One region of the Leifsonia sp. McL0627 genome, then DNA from elsewhere that is predicted to be linked to it. Evidence: predicted binding sites of a transcription regulator. Region 1 holds the regulator's gene; the other holds the start of a gene.
The links. The regulator HrcA, encoded in region 1, represses chaperone genes, less so after heat shock. The targets are predictions, from matches to a motif close to TTNGCACTCGNNNNNNNCGAGTGCNAA.
Positions count from the first base shown of each region.

Region 2: groES (co-chaperone GroES) is a predicted target of HrcA. The motif match lies at 2,868-2,894, and genes of this name have one in related genera.

Region 1 is NZ_JBZCGM010000003.1:1,235,594-1,247,393, reverse strand. It holds gene holA (DNA polymerase III subunit delta) at 1-187, shown strand, start outside; gene rpsT (30S ribosomal protein S20) at 408-668, opposite strand; gene AC37TH_RS14235 (NAD-dependent epimerase/dehydratase family protein) at 830-1,720, opposite strand; gene AC37TH_RS14230 (amidohydrolase) at 1,889-3,106, shown strand; gene lepA (translation elongation factor 4) at 3,282-5,135, shown strand; gene AC37TH_RS14220 (hypothetical protein) at 5,196-5,534, shown strand; gene AC37TH_RS14215 (DUF1990 domain-containing protein) at 5,704-6,351, shown strand; gene hemW (radical SAM family heme chaperone HemW) at 6,353-7,579, shown strand; gene AC37TH_RS14205 (DUF4870 domain-containing protein) at 7,734-8,114, opposite strand; gene AC37TH_RS14200 (DUF4870 domain-containing protein) at 8,256-8,909, opposite strand; gene hrcA (heat-inducible transcriptional repressor HrcA) at 9,067-10,086, shown strand; gene dnaJ (molecular chaperone DnaJ) at 10,115-11,224, shown strand; gene AC37TH_RS14185 (16S rRNA (uracil(1498)-N(3))-methyltransferase) at 11,232-11,800, shown strand, end outside.
Region 2 is NZ_JBZCGM010000003.1:112,883-124,682, reverse strand. It holds gene guaB (IMP dehydrogenase) at 1-1,296, opposite strand, end outside; gene rarD (EamA family transporter RarD) at 1,400-2,371, opposite strand; gene groES (co-chaperone GroES) at 2,479-2,775, opposite strand; gene AC37TH_RS08815 (THUMP-like domain-containing protein) at 2,926-4,116, shown strand; gene AC37TH_RS08810 (DUF4190 domain-containing protein) at 4,195-4,884, opposite strand; gene tsaD (tRNA (adenosine(37)-N6)-threonylcarbamoyltransferase complex transferase subunit TsaD) at 5,078-6,148, opposite strand; gene rimI (ribosomal protein S18-alanine N-acetyltransferase) at 6,145-6,630, opposite strand; gene tsaB (tRNA (adenosine(37)-N6)-threonylcarbamoyltransferase complex dimerization subunit type 1 TsaB) at 6,627-7,247, opposite strand; gene tsaE (tRNA (adenosine(37)-N6)-threonylcarbamoyltransferase complex ATPase subunit type 1 TsaE) at 7,257-7,787, opposite strand; gene alr (alanine racemase) at 7,784-8,962, opposite strand; gene AC37TH_RS08780 (holo-ACP synthase) at 8,959-9,315, opposite strand; gene glmS (glutamine--fructose-6-phosphate transaminase (isomerizing)) at 9,326-11,176, opposite strand; gene coaA (type I pantothenate kinase) at 11,220-11,800, shown strand, end outside.

The DNA.
Region 1 (11,800 bases):
CGGTCTGGCCCCGTGGCAGGTCGACCGTGCGAAGCGCGACCTCCAAGGCTGGACGGAAGACGGCCTCGGTCGCTGCATCGAAGTCCTCGCGGAAACCGACGCCAACGTCAAAGGCGGAGGCCGCGACCCTGTGTTCGCTCTCGAACGCATGATCCGCATCGTGAGCGCTCGGGGCCGCGGAGCCTAGCTGCCGTCGTCGGCGAGTGGGAGTTGCGGTTGTCCGCTCCCGTCGCTCCGTTCCCGTGATGCCGCTCCACTGTGGTGCCGTCCGGCTGGAGCGCAACAACTGGCGTGCCCGTGCCGTCAGGCTGCAGCGCGACCGCGACCGCTGCCGGAAACGCGAAGAGCCCCCGTCCGTGGACGGGGGCTCTTCGCTGCCGGACCGGAGTCCGGGATGCTGGTGCTGCTTAGAGAGCTGCGACCTGCTTGGCGATCGCCGACTTCTTGTTGGCGGCCTGGTTCTTGTGGATGACGCCCTTGCTGGCCGCCTTGTCGAGCTTCTTGGTGGCGAGCTTCAGCGCCGAAGTCGCCTTGTCCTTGTCGCCGGCGACAACGGCCTCGCGGGTCGCGCGCACTGCGGTCTTGACCTCGCTCTTGACAGCCTTGTTGCGCTCCTGCGCCTTCTTGTTGGTGCCGATGCGCTTGATCTGCGACTTGATGTTTGCCACGTAAATACTTTCGTTAGAAGTGAGTTTCGGATGAGCCGCTCAGCGAGAGAGGGCGCCTTGCGGCAATCGTGCGGAAGAACCCACACGCAAGCCAACAAACAACTTTACCAGCGCGGGGCCCCAGCACCAAACCGGTCGCGCGTCGGACCGCGCAGGATCCGCTACTCCGCCGCGACGGTCTGCGCTGCGTACGACCCGACGATGAGGTCTTCGAGCAACGTCGCACCGTTCGGCTCCCAGCCGAGGTCGATGCGCGCCTTCGTCCCGCGCGCCTGCTGGTCGAGCAGCAGCGCGTCCGCGAAGTCGGCCCCGAGCCGGTCGCGGCTGGCGCCCGCCGACTCGTCCTGCACGCCGCCCGCGACGCCCGCCGCGGTCGCGACCGCCTCGGCCAGCTCGCGCACCGTCGGGTTCGCGCCGCTCGCACCGAGGTAGACGGCGCCCGCGTCGCCGTTCTCCAGCGCGAGGACGTAGAGCGCGGCGAGGTCGTCGACGTGGACCGTCGTCCAGTGCTGCGTTCCGTCGCCGACCAGCCGGACGGCCGGGGAGGACTCGGCGCCGCGCGGTGCCTCCACGAGTACGTTCGGGATGCCCTTGCCGTGTCCGTAGACCACGGCGGGGACGACAACGATCCCGCGGACGCCGTCGGCGGCGAGGACGCGCGCCTCTGTCGCCCCGCGCCAGGCGGTCAGTGCCGGCGGGGCGGCGGGGGAGCTCTCGTCGATGTCGGAGTTGGAACCGTAGGTCCAGATGCCTCCGGTGTGCACGAACGCCTTGCCGCTGCCCGCGAGTCCGCTCAGCACGGTGTCGACGAAGATCGGGTCGACCTCCTTCGACGATGCGAGGTGGATGACGCCGTCCGATTCGCGGGCCGCGCGCTCGACCAGCTCCGAATCCGTCGCGTCGCCGATGAGCGCGGTCGCGCCTGCCGCCTCGACCAGCGCCGCCTTCTGCTCGTCGCGGACGAGGGCGGTCACGCTGTGGCCTTCCTCGAGGAGGCGGGGGAGGACGGATGATCCGATGAAGCCGGTCGCGCCGGTCAGGAGAATGCTCATGATCATCTGAAACGCGCGCCGACCTGATCCATTCCCGCGGAGTGATATTCATTCTGCGTCGGCAGCCCGCAGTCCGCATCCCTCCACAGCTGTCTGCCACCGCGTGGTTGTCCACACCTTCGTGCACCCTCAACCATGCTCCGGGAGCCCGGGCGTAGGCTCGAATTCATGACCAACACCTCTTCCGTCGCCATCGTCAACGCCTACATCGTCCCCGTCGCGGGCGACCCGATCGAGAACGGCACCGTGCTCGTGCAGAACGGCACTATCGCCGCCGTCGGCGCCGCTGTGAGCATCCCGGAGGGCGTTCGCACCATCGATGCGAGCGGCAAGTGGGTGCTCCCCGGGTTCATCGAGTCGCACGGTCACGTCGGCATCCACGAGGAGGCCAACGGCCCGGCCGGCGACGACACCAACGAGATGACAACGCCGAACACCGCCGCGGTGCGAGCCATCGACGCGATCAACATCGACGACGAGGGATTCCGGGATGCGCTGTCCGGCGGCGTCACCTCCATCGTCGTCAAGCCGGGGTCCGGCAACCCGATCGGCGGCCAGACCGTCGCGATCAAGTCGTGGGGAGGTCGCACCATCGACGAACAGGTCCTCCGCGAGGCCGTCAGCGTGAAGTCGGCGCTCGGCGAGAACCCGAAGCGCGTCTACGGGGGCAAGAACGTCACGCCCAGCACGCGGCTCGGCGTCGCGATGATCATCCGCGAGGCCTTCGTGGAGGCGCAGAACTACCGCGCCCAGCGCGACGACGCGCAGAAGGAGGGCAAGCCGTTCGCCCGCGACCTCGGCAAGGAGACGCTCGTGCGCGTGCTCGACGGCGAGCTCGCCTGGGATCAGCACACGCACCGCCACGACGACATCGCGACCGCCATCCGCCTCGCAGACGAGTTCGGCTACCGCCTGGTCATCAACCACGGCACGGAGGCGCACAAGATCGCCGACGTCATCGCCGCGCGCGACATCCCCGTGATCTTCGGCCCGATGTTCACCTCGCGGTCCAAAGTCGAGCTGCGGGACCGCGCCATCGCGAATCTCGCGAAGATCGCCGCCGCCGGCGTCCGGGTCGCGATCACCACCGACCACCCCGTCGTGCCGATCAACTTCCTCGTGCACCAGGCCTCGCTCGCCGTCAAGGAGGGGCTGCCGCGCGAGACTGCTCTGGAGGCGCTGACGGTCAACCCCGCGTCGTTCCTCCAGCTCGACGACCGCGTCGGATCGCTCACGCCCGGGCTCGACGGCGACATCGTCATCTGGTCCGGCGATCCTCTCGACGTGAACTCGCGCGCCGAGCGCGTCTTCATCGAGGGCGCGGAGGTCTACCGCTGGGAGGACGGCGCCGGCGTCGTCGTCGAGCGCGCAGAGCGCTTCGCCTGACGCACTGCCGCCCGGTGCCCCGGCACCTGTAGACGCCGCGCATCCGCGCATCGCATCGAGTGGTCCCGAATTGCCGTGCGCATCCCGTGCCGCACGGCGATTCGGGACCAGTGGATCGCTCGCCGGAGCGCCCGAATAGGAGACGCGCCCGTCGGCGTGGGAGAATCGCAGCACAATGTCACCACGAGCTCTGAAGGCCCTTGAGCCCGCCGCGACCGATCCGGCGTTCATCCGCAACTTCTGCATCATCGCCCACATCGACCACGGCAAGTCCACCCTGGCCGACCGGATGCTGCAGATCACCGGCGTCGTCGCCGAGCGCGACATGCGCGCGCAGTATCTCGACCGCATGGACATCGAACGTGAGCGCGGCATCACGATCAAGAGCCAGGCCGTTCGGATGCCGTGGGGCGACGACGACGGCCAGGCGTTCACCTTGAACATGATCGACACGCCCGGTCACGTCGACTTCACCTACGAGGTGTCCAGGTCGCTGGCTGCCTGCGAGGGCGCGATCCTGCTGGTCGACGCCGCGCAGGGCATCGAGGCCCAGACGCTCGCGAACCTCTACCTCGCGCTCGAGAACGACCTCACGATCATCCCGGTGCTCAACAAGATCGACCTCCCCGCCGCCGACCCGGACAAGTACGCCGCCGAGCTGGCCAGCCTCATCGGCGGCAAGCCGGAAGATGTCCTGCGCGTCTCCGGCAAGACCGGCATGGGCGTCGACGCGCTTCTCGACAGGGTGGTGGAGCTCATCCCCGCTCCGGTCGGTGTGAAGGACGCCCCGGCCCGCGCGATGATCTTCGACTCCGTCTACGACAGCTACCGCGGCGTCGTCACCTACGTTCGCATGATCGACGGCAAGCTCTCGCCGCGCGAGCGCATCCAGATGATGTCGACCAAGGCCACGCACGAGATCCTCGAGATCGGTGTGTCGTCCCCGGAGCCCACCCCCTCGAAGGGGTTGGGTGTCGGCGAGGTCGGCTACCTGATCACGGGTGTGAAAGACGTCCGCCAGTCGAAGGTCGGAGACACCGTCACCACGGCGTCCAAACCGGCGACGAACGCGCTGCCCGGTTACACGGAGCCGAAGCCGATGGTCTTCTCTGGCCTGTATCCGATCGACGGCAGCGACTACCCCGAACTGCGCGAGGCGCTCGACAAGCTCAAGCTCTCCGATGCCGCACTCGTCTACGAGCCGGAGACCTCCGTCGCCCTCGGCTTCGGTTTCCGCTGCGGCTTCCTCGGGCTGCTGCACCTGGAGATCGTCACCGAGCGCCTCGAACGCGAGTTCGGCCTCGACCTCATCACCACCGCGCCGAGCGTGATCTACGAGGTGACCACCGAAGACAAGAAGGTCATCACGGTCACCAACCCGAGCGAGTTCCCCGGCGGCAAGATCGCCAAGGTGGAGGAGCCGATGGTGAAGGCCGCGATCCTGGCGCCCAAGGATTACGTCGGCGTGATCATGGAACTCTGCCAGGGCCGCCGCGGCGCGCTGCTCGGCATGGAGTACCTCGGCGAAGACCGGGTCGAGATCCGGTACACGATGCCGCTCGGCGAGATCGTCTTCGACTTCTTCGACCAGCTGAAGAGCCGCACCGCCGGCTACGCCTCCCTCGACTACGAGCCCACCGGCCAGCAGGAGGCCGACCTCGTGAAGGTCGACATTCTGCTTCAGGGCGAGCAGGTGGATGCGTTCAGCGCGATCGTCCACCGAGACAAGGCATACGCGTACGGCGTCCTGATGACCGGCCGCCTGCGCGAGCTGATCCCGCGTCAGCAGTTCGAGGTCCCCATCCAAGCCGCGATCGGCGCCCGCATCATCGCCCGCGAGAGCATCAGGGCGATGCGCAAGGACGTCCTCGCGAAATGCTACGGCGGCGACATCACCCGCAAGCGCAAGCTCCTCGAGAAGCAGAAGGAAGGCAAGAAGCGCATGAAGATGGTCGGCCGTGTCGAGGTCCCCCAGGAGGCGTTCATCGCTGCGCTCTCCGGCGACGTGGAGAAGAAGGACAAGAAGTAGCGTGCCTCTTCGACGCTCCTCGGGCAGCTGTGGGAGGACGAAGCGAACGGATACGACCGGGTGAGCTGGCGCGTCGGCCTGCGCCTGATCTACGGGTTCGCTGCGGCCGCACTGATCGTCCTGGGCGTCTTCTGGTGGCTTCCGTTGATGGGGGAAGGCGAGTCGGTCAACCAGCGTGGCCTGTACGCACCCTTCCTGTTCGCAGTGCTGCCGATTGCCGGGTTCGTCTCGACCTTCGCCGTAGCTCCGAAGACGTCGCGCAGCGACGCCTTCATGGAACGCGCGCGTGAACTCCACAGGCCGAGCCGCGCGCGGAAGAGCCGGTTGGTCGTGCTGACCACTGCGCTGTCGATCGCGCTCATTGTCGGCGGGGTCGCCGCGATCCTCCTCACCGCGTAATGGATCAGCCGCGCGACCGGTCCCAGCCGAGCAGCCGCGACCCACGACCATCCGCCGGATCCCTGAACGCTGCGCGTTCACCCGGGTGGTACGCGCCAAGTAGAGTTGTCGTCTGGCTCCGACCGTTGGAGACTGGGCACAGCCAGAGTGAGGAAATGAAGTAGCAGCCATGCGTCGCTCCACGTACACCGATCAGCCCGTCACCTATGGTGCGGTCGGCGGCACGCAAGCGCCCGACCTGCTCTACTACCCGCCGAAGGGCTACCGCCCGCTGATCAGGCAGGCGCGGATCGGCAGCGGCGAGGACCGCTTCGCGTCGACCGTCACCGCGCTGATGACGTGGGGTGTGCAGCGGGGAAGCGGCATCAAGGTCACCGAGACCCACGAGGGCACAGGCGTGCAATATGAGGGCGTCGTGTTCAACCCGGACGGAACCCCGGCGAAGATGCAGGAGCACCGTCCGTCGGAGGCGATCTTCGCCGACGACGGTTCGCCGTACATCGCCAACGGGATGACCGCCGTGCTGAAGATCCCGTTCTGGCCGGTGCTGGTGTCCGCGCCGGTCCGCGTCGTCTACGTCATCGACGAGCCGCAGCGGGCGGGCTTCGCCTATGGAACGCTGCACGGGCATCCGGAGTCTGGTGAGGAGGCGTTCATCGTCGAGCTGCGCGATGACGGCTCGGTGTGGTTCGTGTTGCGGGCGTTCTCGCGGCCGTCGACCACGTTCTACCGGCTGACTGCGCCCATCCTGAGGTTGGTGCAGCGTCACTACACCGCCAAGTATCTGCGTTCGCTTCTGCCCGTGCGGTCGGCCTGACGTGCCGAGCGCTCTTCCCCTCGGCGATCCGGCTCCGGCCGACGGCCTGCTTCCCTCCAGCGTTCTCGACGGCGTCGACGAGCGCGCGTTCGGGGTCTACCTGCACGTGCCGTTCTGCCGGGTGCGTTGCGGGTACTGCGACTTCAACACCTACACCGCCACCGAGCTGCGGGGCGTCTCGCAATTCGAGTACGCCGGTCACGCGCAGCGCGAGGTCGCTTTCGGCGCCTCCGTGCTGGAGCGGAGCGGCCTCCCGGCGCGTGCGGTGTCGACCGTGTTCTTCGGCGGTGGTACCCCGACCATGCTTCCCGCCTCCGACCTGACAGGGATGCTCGGCTCCGTCCGGGATGCGTGGGGTCTGGCCGACGGGGCGGAGATCACCACAGAGGCCAACCCAGACTCGGTCGACGCCGCCTACCTGCAGGGGTTGGCCGCCGCCGGGTTCACGCGCGTTTCGTTCGGGATGCAGTCGGCTGTCCCGCACGTGCTCGCGACACTGGAGCGCACCCACGACCCGGAGCGTGTGCCGCTGGTGGTCCAGTGGGCGCGCGACGCCGGACTGCAGGTGAGCCTCGACCTCATCTACGGAACGCCGGGGGAGTCGCTGGACGACTGGGAGCGGTCGCTCGACGCGGCGATCGCCTGCCGCCCGGATCATCTGTCCGCGTATTCGCTGATCGTCGAGACGGGCACGAAGCTCGCCAGACAGATCAAGTCGGGTCAGGTCGCCGAACCGGATGAGGACCTGCAGGCCGACATGTACGAGCTGGCGGATGCGCGGCTCGGCGGCGCCGGGTACGGGTGGTACGAGGTCAGCAACTGGGCGGTCGACGACCAGCACCGGTCACGCCACAACCTGGCGTATTGGCAGGGGCACGACTGGTGGGGCGTCGGGCCGGGGGCGCACAGCCACGTCGGCGGTGTCCGCTGGTGGAACGTGAAGCATCCGGCCGCATACGCAGGCCGCGTACTGGCGGGCGAGTCCCCGGCGGCCGGTCGCGAGACGCTCGACGCCGAGACCAGGCGCGTGGAGCGCGTGCTGCTCCTCACGCGCATCCGGGACGGCATCACGACGGCCGACCTCGACCAGCACGGCCGCACCGCCGTCGCCGGCCTGATCGCCGACGGCCTGGTGGATGCGCGCCAGGCGCTCCAAGGGAACGTCGAGCTCACGCTCTCCGGCCGCCTGCTCGCCGACGCCGTCGTCCGCCGCCTCCTCGACGACTGACGCGGCACGCACGCTCTCACCCCTCGCCGCCCCGGCCCGCCCCTCAACGCAAACGAGTGGTCCCGAATTGCCGTGCGTGCACGTGTGCACGCGGCAATTCGGGACCACTCGATGAGGCGCGAGCGCCGGAAGCCGGAAGCCGGAAGCCGGAAGGCTAGCTGACGAACCGGATGGCCAGCGGGTACACGTAGTACTCGCCCTGGTTGGCCTTGATGGCGGCGATGATGCTGAAGACGATGTTGATGATCGCGGCGGCTGCGATGAGGATCACGCCGACGAAGACGATCGACAGGATCGATCCGACCGCGTATGCGATGAAGATCGTGATCTGGAAGTTCAGGGCCGTCGCGGTGTGCGCGCGGACGAATGGTCCCTTGTCTTTGAGAACGAGATAGCCGATGAGCGCCGGAATCCAGTTGAAGATGATTCCACCGATGTGGACCAGCGTGGCCCAGAGCTTCTCATCCGAGGGGCTGAGCTGCTGGGACTGGCCTCCGTATGGTGCGCCGGGGGGCGGCGGGGGCGTTGCGGACATGTTCTCTCCTTGGCTGCGCCCGGGAGTCCGGGCGGGGTCGTGGACGGGATCGTCAGCCACAACAGTAAGGCAAAGCCGCCGAAACTGGGAAGACGCCGAGAGACCGGGGTCCCTCGGCGTCTCCGCCAGGCGCGCGCGGCGCTACTTGATGAAGCGGAAGTTCACCGGGTAGCGGTACGTGCCTCCGCCGTTGACCTTGACGAATCCGAGGATCGAGAAGATCAGGTTGACGACGTAGAGGATCCACGGGATGAGCAGGCCGAAGATGACCCACCCGAATCCGGTGAACGTCAGGACCGCGCCGACGATCTGGGAGGCGAGCCAGATGATGATCCAGGTGATCTGCCAGTTGAGCGCCTCTTTGGCCTCCTGGTTGGTCAGTCGCCCGCGGTCTTTGAACACGAGGAAGATGATGAGCGACGGCAGCACCCAGAGGATGCCGCCGAGGTGCGCGAACGACGCCCACTGCTTGTCCTGGGTGGGGTCGAGCGGGGCGGCGGGGGCCGCATACGGCTGCTGGGGCTGCTGCGGAGGAACCTGGCCGCCGTACGGCTGCTGCTGAGGGGGCTGCTGACCGTATGGCTGCTGGGGCGGGACCTGCCCGCCATATGGCTGCTGCTGCGGGGGCTGTTGCGGAGGAACCTGCCCGCCGTATGGCTGCTGGGGCGGCTGCTGCTGCGGGGGCTGCTGCTGCGGCGGAACCTGCCCGTACGGCTGCTGCGGGGGAACGTTCGGCTGTTGCGGGGGAACAGCGCCTTCTGCCGGGTCCACCGGCGGCTGGTTCGGGTCACTCATGGTCGGAACCTCTCGTTCGCGGGATCGCTGAATCGAACCTGTGCGCATACCGTACTGCCGCCGCTCCGGCGGGTGCAATGATCGCGTGGGTGTGTCAGGGCGTTATGATTAGCACTCAGGTTCAGTGAGTGCTAAGAGTCTTCGGGAGGCGGGTCGCATGGTTTCTGAGCGGAGCCTCGAAGTGCTGCGCGTGATCGTGCAGGACTACGTCGCCTCGCGGGAACCGGTCGGGTCGAAGAGCATCGTGGAGCGTCACGCGTTCGGCGTGTCCGCCGCGACGATCCGCAACGACATGGCCGCCCTCGAAGAGGAGGACCTGATCGCGGCGCCGCACACGTCGTCCGGTCGGGTTCCGACCGACAAGGGCTACCGGCTGTTCGTCGACCACCTCGCCGAGGTGCGTCCGCTCAGCCACGCGCAGCGGCAGGCGATCGAGGTGTTCCTGGGCGACTCGGTGGATCTGGACGACGTGCTCGTTCGCACGGTCCGTCTGCTCTCGCAGCTGACCAACCAGGTCGCCCTTGTTCAGTATCCGTCGGTGTCGCGGTCGCGGATCCGGCACATCGAGTTGGTGATGCTCGCTCCGCGCAGGCTGCTCAGTGTGCTCATCACCGACTCCGGCGCCGTCGAGCAGCGAACCATCGAGCTGTCGTCCGAACTGTCGGACGAAGACGTTGCCGAGATTCGCGGCGCGATCAACGGGGCGGCGGCCGGGCTGTCCCTCGCCGACGCCACCGCCAGGCTCTCGCAGCTACCGGATGCACTGACCGAGCGCACGCAGGCGCTGGTCGAGCCCGTGGCACTTGCTTTGATGGAGCAGATCGCCGCGAACCGCCAGGACAAACTGGTGATGGCGGGGGCTGCGAACCTGGTCCGCACCGAGCACGACTTCACGGGGAGCATCTACCCCGTCCTCGAAGCCATCGAGGAGCAGGTCGTGCTGTTGAAGCTGTTCGGTGAGATGGCCGGCGACCAGCACGGGGTGGCGGTGAGCATCGGGCGCGAGAATGCGTCGTTCGGGCTCGCGGAGACCTCTGTGCTGTCGAGCGGCTACACCGCCTCCGGTTCGGAGCTGGCGCGCCTCGGCGTGCTCGGCCCGCTCCGCATGGACTATTCGAGCAACATGGCCGCCGTTCGAGCGGTGGCCCGCTACCTCTCCCGCCTGCTCGGCGAATAAGACAACGAACACGAAGGAAAAGCCGTCTGTGGCCGACCACTACGAAGTCCTGGGCGTTGAGCGCAACGCCACTCCCGATGAGATCAAGAAGGCGTACCGCCGCCTCGCCCGCGAACTCCACCCGGACGTGAACCCGTCCACGGAGGCGTCGGAGCGGTTCAAGCTGGTGACGCATGCGTACGACGTGCTGAGCGACCCGCAGCAGCGCGAGCAGTACGATCTCGGACCCCAGGCCGGCTTCGGCGGGGGAGGCGGCCAGAACTTCGGCGGCTTCGGCGACATCTTCGAGACGTTCTTCGGCGGAGGCAGCCAGAGCCGCGGCCCGAAGTCGCGCAGGGAGCGTGGCCAGGATGCGTTGCTGCGCGTGGAGGTCGACCTCGACGAGGTCATCTTCGGCACGCACCGCGACCTCGAGGTCGACACCGCGATCGTCTGCGAGACCTGCAACGGGTCGTGCTGCCAGCCGGGCACCGCTCCCGTCACCTGCGACATCTGTCACGGCACCGGCAGCATTCAGCGTTCCGTGCGCTCGCTGCTCGGCAACGTGATGACCTCCTCGCCGTGCGGCACCTGCCGCGGCTACGGCACGGTCATCGCGACCCCGTGTGTCACCTGCCAGGGTCAGGGCCGTGTCCGCGCACGCCGCACCGTCCCCGTCGACATCCCCGCCGGTGTAGACACGGGTCTGCGCCTACAGATGCCGGGCAGCGGCGAGGCCGGACCGGCCGGCGGCCCGAACGGCGACCTCTACCTGGAGATCAAGGTCAAGCACGACGACGTCTTCAGCCGTGACGGCGACGATCTGCTCTGCACCCTGGAGGTGGCGATGACGGATGCGATCCTCGGCACCACCGCCACGGTGAAGGCGCTCGACGGCGACATCAAGCTGGAGCTGAAGGCGGGCATCCAGAGCGCGGACATCATCTCGGTGAAGGACCGCGGCATCACGCACCTGCGCGGCAACGGGCGCGGAGATCTTCGCGTGGGCATCCAGGTGGTCACCCCGACCAAGCTGGACCACAAGGAGCGCGAGCTGATTAAACAGTTCGCTGCCACCCACAAGCAGGCGGACCCGTCGCTCGCGCGGTTCCAGCAGGGCTTGTTTGCGAAGCTGCGCGACCGCTTCCTGAACGTCTGAGCAATCGATGAGTTCGCTCTATCTGCGTGAGGACCTCGACGACGTCACGGTCGGCGGACGCCTGACGATCACCGGCGCGGAGGCGAAGCACGCGGCGACGGTGAACCGCACGCGCCCCGGCCAGTCTGTCTTGATCGGCAACGGCCGGGGGCTCGTGGCCTCCGGTGAGGTGATCGAGGCAACGAACGCCGCGCTGACCATCGACGTGGACGTGGTGGAGCGCGTCGAGCGCGCCGCCCCGGCGATCACGCTCGTGCAGGCTCTCGCCAAGGGCGACAGGGACGAACTCGCCATCCAGGCAGCCACCGAGCTGGGGGTGGATGCGGTGGTCCCGTGGTCCGCGAGCCGTTCCGTCTCCCGCTGGGAGGGGCCGAAGGTCGCCAAGGGCCGCGAACGCTGGGCGACCATCGTGCGCGAAGCCGCCAAGCAGTCGATCCGTGCCTGGGTGCCGGAGGTCGGCGAGCTGGCGTCCACGAAGCAGGTGGCGGCGCTGTGCGCGGGGGCGCGCGTACTGGTGCTGGAGCCCGACGCGGATGCGAAGCTGACCGACATACAGCAGGACGGGCGGCCGCTCGT
Region 2 (11,800 bases), 1.1 Mb from region 1:
CTCGATGCCCTCGGCGATCAGCTGCTCGTCGCTCGGGACGTCCGCCTGGAAGTAGCGGTCGCGCGAGTACGAGGTCTTCTTGCCGCGGGTCTGCATCGCGCCGAGCGACCCCATGCCGCGGTAGTTCTTGAACTGCTTGCCGTTGACGAAGACGAGGTCTCCGGGCGACTCGGCCGTTCCGGCGAGCAGAGAACCGAGCATGACGGTGTCCGCACCGGCGACGAGCGCCTTCGCGATGTCGCCCGAATACTGTAGGCCTCCGTCGGCGATCAGCGGGACACCGGCCGGGCGGGCGGCGAGCGACGACTCGTAGACGGCGGTCACCTGGGGAACGCCGACACCGGCGACGACGCGCGTGGTGCAGATGGAGCCGGGACCGACGCCGACCTTGATCGCGTCAGCGCCCGCGTCGATCAGCGCCTGGGCACCGGAGCGTGTGGCCGCCTGGCCGCCGATCACGTCGACGTGCTTGGCGCGCGGCTCGTTCTTGAGCCTGCTGATGATGTCGAGGACGCCTCGGCTCTCGCCGTTGGCCGTGTCGACGACGATCACGTCGACACCGGCGTCGATCAGGGTCATCGCGCGCTCCCAGCCGTCGCCGAAGAAGCCGATGGCCGCACCGACGCGCAGCCGGCCCTCGTCGTCCTTGGTGGCGTTCGGGTACTTCTCGCTCTTGTCGAAGTCCTTGACCGTGATGAGCCCGCGCAGGCGACCGTCGGCGTCGACCAGCGGAAGCTTCTCGATCTTGTGCTGGGCGAAGATCGCGACCGCGGAGTCCGGGTCGATGCCGACCGGGGCCGTGATGAGCGGCATCTTCGTCATGACGTCGCGCACGTAGGTCGTCGTGCGCTCGAACGGCGACACGAAGCGCATGTCGCGGTTGGTGATGATGCCGACGAGCCTGCCGTCGCCCTCGACCACCGGGAGGCCGCTGACGCGGAACTGGCCGCACAGCGCGTCCACTTCCTCGACGGTGGCATCAGGGGTCGTGGTGACGGGGTTGGTGATCATGCCGGACTCTGACCGCTTGACCTTGTCGACGTGCGCCGCCTGGTCTTCGATCGAGAGGTTGCGGTGCAGGATGCCGATGCCGCCCTGCCGCGCCATGGCGACAGCCATGCGGGACTCGGTGACGGTGTCCATGGCGCTCGACAGGAGCGGAGCGGACACCGAGATGCGCTTGGTGAGCCGCGAGGAGGTGTCGACCTCACTCGGGATGACGTCCGTGTACCCGGGAAGCAGCATCACGTCGTCGTAGGTCAAACCGATGAAACCGAACGGATCCGACTGATCCATTTCACCCCTTATTCGTAGCGGAGATGGGAGATGTCCGCCGCCACCAGCGCCTGCGGATATTCAATCGTAACGGCAGAACCCTGGGGGTTTATTCCGCTGAGGGTTATTCCACCGTCGCGACGTCGAGCTCCACGGCTTTCCTGCCCGACCGGCTGGCAATGATCATGTCGACGCACAGGATGAGCAGCGCGAGCCACACGATCGCGAACCCGAACCAGCGCTCCGGCGGCATCGCCTCGTGCAGCACGACCACGCCGACGAGGAACTGGATGAACGGCGCGAAGTACTGGATGAACCCCATGTAGACCAACGGCAGCCTCCTCGACGCCGCCGCGAAGAACAGCAGAGGGACAGCCGTGATCACCCCGGCGCCGACCAGCGCGACCGTGTGCCAGACGTTGATCGTTCCGAAAGTGATCCCCACCGTCGCGCCGACCACGACGAGCTGCACGATGGCGACAGGCGTCAGCCACATGGTCTCCAGCGTGAGGCCGGCGACCGCATCCACTTCCCCTCCGACGCGCTTCTTGATCAGCCCGTACAGTCCGAACGAGAACGCCAGGATGAGCGCGATCCAGGGCAATGAGCCGTAGCCGACCGCCAGCACGACCACCGCGATGATGCTGACGCCAACGGCGACCCACTGCGCGACCCGCAGCTTCTCCCTCTGCACGATCACGCCGAGGAAGACGGTGACGATCGGGTTGATGAAGTAGCCGAGCGCGGCCTCGACCACGTGGCCGCTGATCGTCGCGAGCACGTAGGTCTGCCAGTTGACGTAGATCAGCGCGCCGGCGACGCCCATCGTGAACACCACGCGCTTGTTCAGCAGCAGGGCGCCGAACGCGCGCCACTTCCTGGTGACGGTGAGCAGGATCGCGCAGAAGACCAGCGAGAACAGCACCCGCCAGGCGACGATCTCCCAGGCGCTCGCCGGGACGAGGGACAGGAAGTAGATGGGCAGGATGCCCCACAGGACATACGCGGAGATGGCGTAGACGAGGCCCGAGCGACGGTGCTCGGACAACGGTTTCGCTGCGCCGGTCACGCTTGGGGTCGTCTCGTTCTGGGCCACGGAGCGATCTTACGCGCGACCCGTGACGCCCAGACGCACCGAGCAGCGCCCGGACGCGAAAGGGCCCGGATGCGCAGTGCGCATCCGGGCCCTCGAACAGCCGGTCGTCAGCGGACGACGACGGCCAGAACGTCGCGAGCGGAGAGGACGAGGTAGTCCTCGCCACCGAACTTGACTTCGGTTCCGCCGTACTTGGAGTAGATCACCTTGTCGCCGACGGCGACGTCGAGCGGAACGCGGTTGCCGTTGTCGTCGATGCGACCGGGGCCGACGGCGACGACTTCGCCCTCCTGCGGCTTCTCCTTGGCAGTGTCGGGAATGACCAGACCAGATGCAGTGGTCTGCTCAGCCTCGACCTGCTTGATGACGATGCGATCCTCGAGCGGCTTGATGGAGACCGACACGTTTGACCCTCTTTCCTACAAACACAGGCTTGAACAAAGACGTGAGTTAGCAAACTCATACCGAGAGTGCTAACACGAGTTTAGGGGGTGCGTTAGCAGTCACGCAACGTGAGTGCCAAGAGGGTGGCGAAGAGACGGTACCGTTGCAGCATGGATCGGTCGGAACTCGTCGAGCTGCTCTCCGCCGAGGGGCTGCGGCTGCTCGACTCCCTGCCGCCGTACCATTCCGAGCGGGATGTGCTCCGGATGGTCAGCGACCTGCGCAAAGCCGGCCACTCCCCCGGCCTGGTCGCCGCCGTCCTCACCCAGGCCAAGCTGCGCTCGAAGGCGCAGGCCAAGTTCGGCCCGTTCGCCGAGCGGATGCTGTTCACCGAGGCGGGACTCGAACAGGCCACCAGACTGCCCGTCGCCGCCAGGCACGCCGGGCGCTTCCACTCCGCCGGCCTCGAGCGCGTCGCCGACCTCGGTTGCGGCATCGGCGGCGACGCGCTGGCGGTTTCCGCGCTGGACATCGAGGTGCTCGCGGTCGACGCCGACGAGGTCACCGCGGCCATCGCGAGCTACAACCTCGCGCCGTTCCCTCGGACGACCGTCGAGCACAGGAAGGCGGAGGACGTCGATCTGCGCTCGTTCGACGGCGTCTTCCTCGACCCGGCCAGACGCACGGCCGGCCACGGGCAGACCTCCCGCCTGACCGACCCGGACGAGTACTCTCCGTCGCTCGGGTTCGCTTTCGAACTCGCCACTGGCCGATCCGTCGGCGTGAAGCTCGGACCTGGACTCGACCGCGACCTCATTCCGTCCAGCGCCGAAGCGCAGTGGGTCTCCGTCGACGGCCAGGTGGTCGAGATGGGACTCTGGTTCGGCGTGCTCCGGCGGCCGGGCATCGGCCGCGCGGCTCTCGTCGTGCGCGGCGACGACGCCGCAGAACTCACCGCCCGCTCCGACAGCGACGACGCCGAGACCGGGCCGATCGGCGAATACCTCTACGAACCGGACGGCGCCGTCATCCGCGCACGCCTGATCGGCGACCTCGCGCGCAGCATCGACGGCCGGATGCTCGCCGACGGGATCGCGTACATCACGTCGGACACCCGCGCCGAGACGCCGTTCGCCACCGGGTTCCGCGTGGTCGAGACGCTCCCGTTCAACGAACGGGACCTGAAGCGGGCCCTCAAGCAGCGCGGCATCGGCACGCTCGAGATCAAAAAGCGCGGCGTGGATGTGGACCCCGCGACGCTCCGCAAGCGCTTATCGCTCAGCGGCTCGGCGTCGGCGACCCTGCTCCTCACCCGCGTTGCGGGCAAGCACACGGCGCTGCTGGTGGAACGCCTCTCCTGATCGGCTCGGCGAAGGCCGGGTGAACGACGACGGCCGGGACGCGCTCGTGCGCATCCCGGCCGTCTGACGTTCAGCGGATCAATATCCGTTGTACGAGCTGTACGAGGAGCTGAAGGCGATGATCGCGATGATGATGACGATCCAGACGAGCAGCGAGAGCCCGACACTGACGAAACCGGTGATGATGCCGGTGAGCCAGAAGCCCTTCGCCGCTGGCTCCTTCTTCTTGCCGATGAAGCCGAGGATGATCGCGGCGACGCCGAACGGGAAGCCGATGCCGTAGACCCAGCCGAGCACGACGCCGATGATGCCGCCGACCATCGACAGGATGCTCAGCGTCGGCGACTTAGCGGGCGCCGCGTACGGCTGCGCGTATCCGGGGGCGGGCTGGCCGTAGGCGGGGGCGCCGTAGCCCGGCTGCTGGCCGTACGGCTGCTGCGCGTATGGCTGCTGCTGCCCGTACGGCTGCTGCTGGCCGTTTGGCTGCTGGCCGTAGGGCTGCTGCGCACCGTACGGCTGCTGCCCATACGGCTGCTGCGCACCGTACGGCTGCTGCCCTGGTGCCGCCGGCTGCTGGCCGTACCCGGCCGGCTGCACGGGCGGCGCAGGAGGCACGGGCGCTGTGGGCGGGACGGGTGCCGCTGCCGCCGGGGCGGCTTCGGGCGGCACCGGGGGAACGGCGGCGGTCTGCGCGTCAGCAGCCGGGACGGCATCGCCGTTCTGCGCGTTGGGGTCCACCGGCTCCGCCGGCACGTTCGGATCGGTCATGAGACCCATCTCCTTCAATCCTGAGAAATCGCTGTAACGCTGCCAATGCTGGCAGTGCGTGCACAGGGGTGTCAACGACGGTCCCCCATCGCGCCCCCCGAGAACAACCATATCCATCCGGATGCGCGATCGTGAGCGTCCGCACACGATTGGGGACCCCGGTACCACGCGTTGCGGCACCAGGGCCGTACGCTCAGCGCGCGACCTGGATGTCCGTGACGGGAAGCGTGGAATCGGCGGAGAAGCTGAGCGCGCTCGGCGCGTGCCCCGCCATGATCAGTTGGGCGCCGAGGGCGGCGATCATCGCCCCGTTGTCCGTGCACAACGACAGGGCCGGGATGCGCAACGCGACCCCCGCTGCGTCGCACCGCTCCTGCGCCACCTGCCGCACCCGCGCGTTCGCGACGACCCCGCCGCCGAGCAGCAGCCGAGGCACGCCGTTGTCTGCGCACGCGGCGAGCGCCTTCGTGAGGAGCACGTCGACGACGGCCTCGCGGAAGGACGCGGCGACGTCGGCGACCGGCACGGGCTCCCCCGCATCCTGTCGCTGTTCGACCCAGCGGGCGACGGCGGTCTTCAGCCCGGAGAAGGAGAAGTCGTAGCGGTGGTGTTCGAGGTCTTTCGGCTTGGTGAGGCCGCGCGGGAACCGGATGGCCTTCGGGTCTCCGTCGACGGCGACCCTGTCGATCTGCGGGCCGCCGGGGTACGGGAGCCCGAGCACGCGCGCCACTTTGTCGAACGCCTCGCCCGCCGCGTCGTCGATCGTCTCGCCGAGCAGCTCGACGTCGCTGACCAGGTCGCGCACGAGCAGCAGGGACGTGTGGCCTCCGGACACCAGGAGCGCGATCGTCGGCAGCTCCACGGGGTGCCCTGGGCCGCCGTGCGCGTCGAGCAGGTCGGCGCCCACGTGGCCGACCAGGTGGTTCACGGCGTACAGCGGCTTGCCGAGCGACAGCGCGAGCGCCTTCGCCGCCCCGACGCCGACCATCAGGGCACCGGAGAGGCCGGGGCCGCTGGTCACGGAGACCGCGTCGATGTCGGCCAGGTCGATGCCGGCGTCCGCGACGGCCGTGCGCAGCGTCGGCGTGAGCGCCTCCAGGTGGGCGCGCGCGGCCACCTCCGGCACGACGCCGCCGTAGCGGGCGTGCTCGTCCATCGACGACGCGATGGTGTTGGCGAGCAGGGTCGTCCCCCGCACGATGCCGATCCCGGTCTCGTCGCAGGAGGTCTCGATGCCGAGGACGAGCGGGTTGTCCCTGTTCATGCTGTCGTCGTCTCCGGGGTCGGGACGGTGAGGCGCATCACGATCGCGTCGACGCCGTCCGGCTGGTAGTAGCGGGGCCGCACGCCGATCTCCTCGAAACCGAGTTCCCGGTACAGGATTTGGGCGCCGGGGTTGTCCGCGCGCACTTCGAGGAACACCTCGCGGGCTCCCCGCTTGCGGGCTTCGCCGATCAGCGAGAGCATCAGCACCCTGCCGAGTCCCTTGCGGCGCGCGTGCGGCGCGACCGCGATGGTCTGGATGTCCCCCTCGGCCGCTCCGTGCGGCGCGAGCAGTCCGGCGTATCCGTCGATCCGCTCCGGATGTTCCGGCTCGAACGCGACGAGGTAGTAGCCGTGCTCGCTCGCCACCTCCGAACGCATCGAGTGCTCCGACCACGCATCGGAGACGAATGTGGCGCGCTCGAGTGCCATGATCGCCTCCACGTCGGTGTCCGCGGCGCGCCTGAGCTGCCAGGCGGTCACGCGCTCACCCGCTTCGGTCCGTTGGACAGCGTCACGTCCGGCGAACGCAGGTAGAGCGGCTCGTCCGCGTCGAACGGCAGCCGGTTGGCGTAGCGCAGCTCGGCGATCATCCCGAGCGCCCCCGCTGAAACAGTGGATGCGTCGAGCCTGGCCATCCCGGCGTGCGGCAGGTCGTCCGGTTTCGTCAGGCCGGGCCCGTCGAGCCGCACCGGCAGGCCGTGCTCGCCGACCCCGGAGTACGCGGACCAGTACAGCTCTTTGCGGCGGGCGTCCGTGACCACGAGCAGTTCGCCCGCGCCCCCCGCGCCGTACCAGTCGAACGCGACGGCGTCGTGGCTGACGACCGGCACGAGGGGCTTTCCTGCGCCGAACGCGAATGCCTTCGCCGCGGCGATACCGACCCGCAGGCCGGTGAACGGCCCCGGCCCCATCCCCGCGACGACGCCGGACAGTGCGGCGACCGCCACGCCGGACTTGGCCAGGACGGCTTCGATCAGCTCGCCGATGACCTCGGCGTGCCGCATCGTGTCCGCCTCCGTGCGCTCGGCCAGGACTCCGCCCGCCAGGTCGACGACGGCGACGCTCGTTCCGGCGGAGGTGTCGATGGCGAGGAGCATGGATCCAGCCTAAACGGCTTCCGTGGCAGCGACGGCGGCCCAGCGCGGGCCGTACCCGGTCACCGTGACCGTGCGCGGCTCGTCCGCGTCCAGTTCGTCTTCGGTGGCGCTGTCGGCGGCGACTACGGCTCCCGCGCCCGTCGGCCGTGCGATCGTGACGTCGAGCCACGACTCTGCGACCCCGTCGAGCATCCCGGAACCCCACTCCACCACCACGACCGAGCGGGCGAAGTCGATGTCGAGGTCGTCGAGCTCCAGTGCGCTGCCGAGCCGGTAGGCGTCCACGTGGACGAGGGGTGCGCCTCCGACGACACTCGGATGCGTCCTCGCCAGCACGAACGTCGGGCTCGTCACAGGGCCGCGCACCTGCAGTCCGTCGCCGATGCCGCGGGTCAGCGTGGTCTTCCCTGCGCCGAGCGGCCCGCTCAGCACCACCAGGTCTCCTGCGCGCAGGATCGCGGCCAGTTCGATGCCGAGCGTGTGCATGTCCGCCGACGTCGGCACGACCCGCGTCGCCGGCGGCCAGAGGTAGCCGGTCACGGCGTCCCCAGGTAGCGGCGCCGCACCCTGGCTCCGATGCGGGTCACGATCTCGTAGTTGATGGTGCCGGCCGCCTCCGCCCAGTCGTCTGCGGACGGGACACCGGCCGCCGGATCGCCGAACAGCACGACGTCGTCGCCGACCTGCACGTCCTGATCGTCGACGTCGACCACGAACTGGTCCATCGCGATGCGGCCGCAGACCCGGAAGGTGCCCCCCGCGATCGACACCGGGGCCCGGTTGGAGGCGTGCCGCGGGATGCCTTCCGCGTAGCCGAGGGGAACGAGCGCCAGCGTGGTGTCGCCGGAGGTGCGGTACGTGTAGTCGTAGGAGACGCCCGTTCCGGCGGGGACCCGGCGCACGGCGGCGACGCTGCCGCGCAGCGTCATCACCGGGCGGAGACCCAGGTCGGCGCTCGAGCGGCCGGCCAGCGGCGACAGACCGTAGACGGCGATACCGAGGCGCACCATGTCGAACCGCGCCTCCGGTATGTTCAGGGCCGCGGCCGACGCCGCAAGGTGCCGCAGCTCCGGCTTCAGCCCCGCCGCCGCTGCCCGCTCGAGGCCGCGCGTGAAGACGGCGACGGCAGCGCGGTCGTCCTCCGGCGACGCGTTCGAGACGTGGCTGAACACGCCGCGCACGACGATGTCGCCCGCGTGCTCCAGGTCGCGGGCGCGGGCGAAGGCCGCGTCCCACTGGGGCTCGGAGATGCCATTGCGGCTGAGCCCGGTCTCCAGCTTCAGCTGCACGAACGCCTGCCCGTGCAGCTCTCCGCGCTCCACCAGGGCGCGCCGGGCCGCCGCGACCGCGTCGAGCTGGGCGATCGAGGAGACGCCGATGTCGACGCCGGCGGCGATGGCCGGTGCGAAGTCCGCATCCGGGTCGTGCAGCCAGGCGAGCACCGGGGCGTCGACCCCCGCGTCGCGCAGCTGCATCGCCTCGGTGAGATCGGCGACACCGAGCCAGTCGGCGCCTCCGGCGAGCGCCGCGCGGGCGCACTGCACCGCCCCGTGTCCGTAGGCGTTCGCCTTGACCACGGCCATCACGTGCTCGGTGCCGACCACGTCGCGCAGGTGGGCGACGTTCGCACTGAGCGCATCCAGGTCGATCACGGCCTCGCGGAATTCCGCGTGGCCGGCCGTCTGGTGCTCCCCGATCTGGTGCCCGCTCGTCAACTGTCCCTCTCCGTCACGACGAACGCCGTCGCGACCCCCGCGTCGTGCGTCATCGACACGTGGATGTGCGCAATGCCCCTGTCACGCACATCCCGCGCAACGACGTTGTGCAGTACGAAGCCCGGGTTCCGTTCGTCGTCCGCGACGATCTCCATGTCGTGCCAGCGCACGCCCTCCGAGCCGCCGAGCGCCTTGATCAGCGCCTCCTTGGCCGCGAACCGGGCCGCCAGCGAGTGCACGGGGAGCGCGCGCTCCGCCTCGGTGAAGAGCCGTTCCCGCAGGCGCGGCGTCCGCTCCATGGAGCGGGCGAAGCGTTCCAGGTCGACGACGTCGACCCCGATCCCGGCGATCACGGCGCCTCCGTCACTCGACGGTGACGGACTTGGCCAGGTTGCGCGGCTGGTCAACGTCGAGACCCTTGGCCGCGGACAGCTCCATGGCGAAGATCTGCAGCGGGACCACGGCCAGCAGCGGCTCGAACAGCGGCGCGGCGAGCGGGATGCGGATGACCTCGTCCGCGAACGGGAGAACGGCGGCGTCCCCTGCCTCGGCGATCGCGATGACGCGGGCGCCGCGGGCGCGGATCTCCTGGATGTTCGACACGACCTTCTTGTGCATCTCGTCCGACCAGCGCGGGGACGGGACGACGACGAAGACCGGCTGACCCGGCTCGATCAGCGCGATCGGGCCGTGCTTGAGCTCGCCGGCGGCGAAGCCCTCCGCGTGGATGTACGCGAGCTCCTTGAGCTTCAGCGCACCCTCCAGAGCGATCGGGTACCCGACGTGACGGCCGAGGAAGAGCACCGAACGGGTGTCGGACATCCACCTGGCCAGCTGGGCGATGGCGTCGTGCGACTCGAGGACGGACGCGATCTTCTCCGGAACGGCCTGCAGCTCGGCGATGGCATCGTGCTGCTGGACCTCCGTGAGCGTGCCGCGCACACGCGCCAGGTGCAGACCGAACAGGTAGAGCGCCGTGATCTGGGCGACGAACGCCTTGGTCGACGCGACGGCGACCTCCGGCCCGGCGTGCGTGTAGAGCGCCGCGTCCGACTCACGCGGGATGGTCGCGCCCTGGGTGTTGCAGACCGAGATGGCGGTCGCGCCGGCCTCACGGGCGTACTTGACGGCCATCAGGGTGTCCATCGTCTCGCCCGACTGGCTGATCGAGATGACCAGGGTGCCATCAGTGATGACCGGCTCGCGGTAACGGAACTCGTGGCTGAGCTCCACTGTGACGGGAACGCGCGCCCACTTCTCGATGGCGTAACTGCCGACCATGCCGGCGTACGCCGCCGTGCCGCAGGCGATGATGGTGATGCGGTCGATCCCGGCGAGCTTGCCATCGTCGAGCACGTCCAGCTCCGGGATGTGCACGGTGCCGTCGACGATCCGGCCGCGCAGAGTGTTCGCGACGGCGTCCGGCTCCTCGGCGATCTCCTTGGCCATGAACGACGACCAGCCGCCCTTCTCGGCGGCGGAGGCGTCCCAGGCGATCTCGAACGGCTCGACCTCGACCGGGGCACCGGAGAAGTCGGTGACCGTGACGGCGTCCGGGGTGATGGTGACGATCTGGTCCTGGCCGATGGCGAGGGCGTTGCGGGTGTGCTCGACGAACGCGGCGACGTCGGAGCCGAGGAAGTTCTCCCCCTCGCCCAGGCCGATCACCAGCGGCGAGTTGCGGCGCGCGCCGACGACCACGTGCGGCTGGTCCTTATGCAGGGCGAGCAGCGTGAACGCGCCCTCCAGGCGGGAGACCACGCGCTGGAACGCCTCGTTCAGATCGCCGGTGGTGCGGTACTCGCGGCCGAGGAGCACGGCGGCGACCTCGGTGTCGGTCTCCGACTCGAAGGTGAAACCGTCTGCGAGCAGTTCGTCGCGCAGGGTGGCGAAGTTCTCGATGATGCCGTTGTGGATGACGGCGAGCTTGCCGTCATCCCCGAGGTGCGGGTGCGCGTTGCGGTCGGTCGGTCCACCGTGGGTCGCCCAGCGGGTGTGGCCGATGCCGGTGCCGCCGTTCGGGATCGGGTGCGCCTCCAGCTCACCGGCGAGCGCGGACAGCTTGCCAGCCTTCTTCGCCGTGCCGAGCTGGCCGTCCGGGCCGATGACCGCGATACCGGCCGAGTCGTATCCCCGGTACTCCAGCCGCTTCAGGCCGCCGAGCAGGACCTCAACACTCTTGTCGGTACCGACGTACCCCACGATTCCACACATGCTGCCGATTTTAGCCTGGCGCGACACCCTAGACTTGTCGCCTATGGCGGTGAACGGCGCAGCACAGGGCGTATCCACAGGCAACGGCGACTCGTCCCCGTTCGTCGAGCTGGGCAGGGCCGACTGGGCCGACCTCGCACAGAGCACGCGGCTCCCGCTCAAGGAGACTGAGATCGTGCAGCTGCGCGGACTCGGCGATCCGCTCGACATGCGCGAGGTCGAAGAGGTCTATCTGCCGCTCAGCAGGCTGCTGAACCTGTACGTCGGCGGCGCCAAGCAGCTGCACAGGGTGACCAGCCAGTTTCTCGGCGAGCGGGCGGCGAGCACGCCGTTCGTGATCGGCGTCGCGGGTTCCGTCGCCGTCGGCAAGTCGACCATCGCCCGTCTTCTGCGCGAATTGCTGTCGCGCTGGGACGACACTCCCAGGGTCGAACTGGTCACCACCGACGGGTTCCTGCTGCCCAACGCCGAACTGGAACGCCGCGGCCTGATGGACAGGAAAGGCTTCCCCGAGTCGTACGACCGCCGAGCGCTGCTGCGCTTCGTCACCGCGGTCAAGAGCGGGGCGGCCGAGGTGCGGGCACCGTTCTACTCGCACCTCAGCTACGACATCGTGCCGGACGC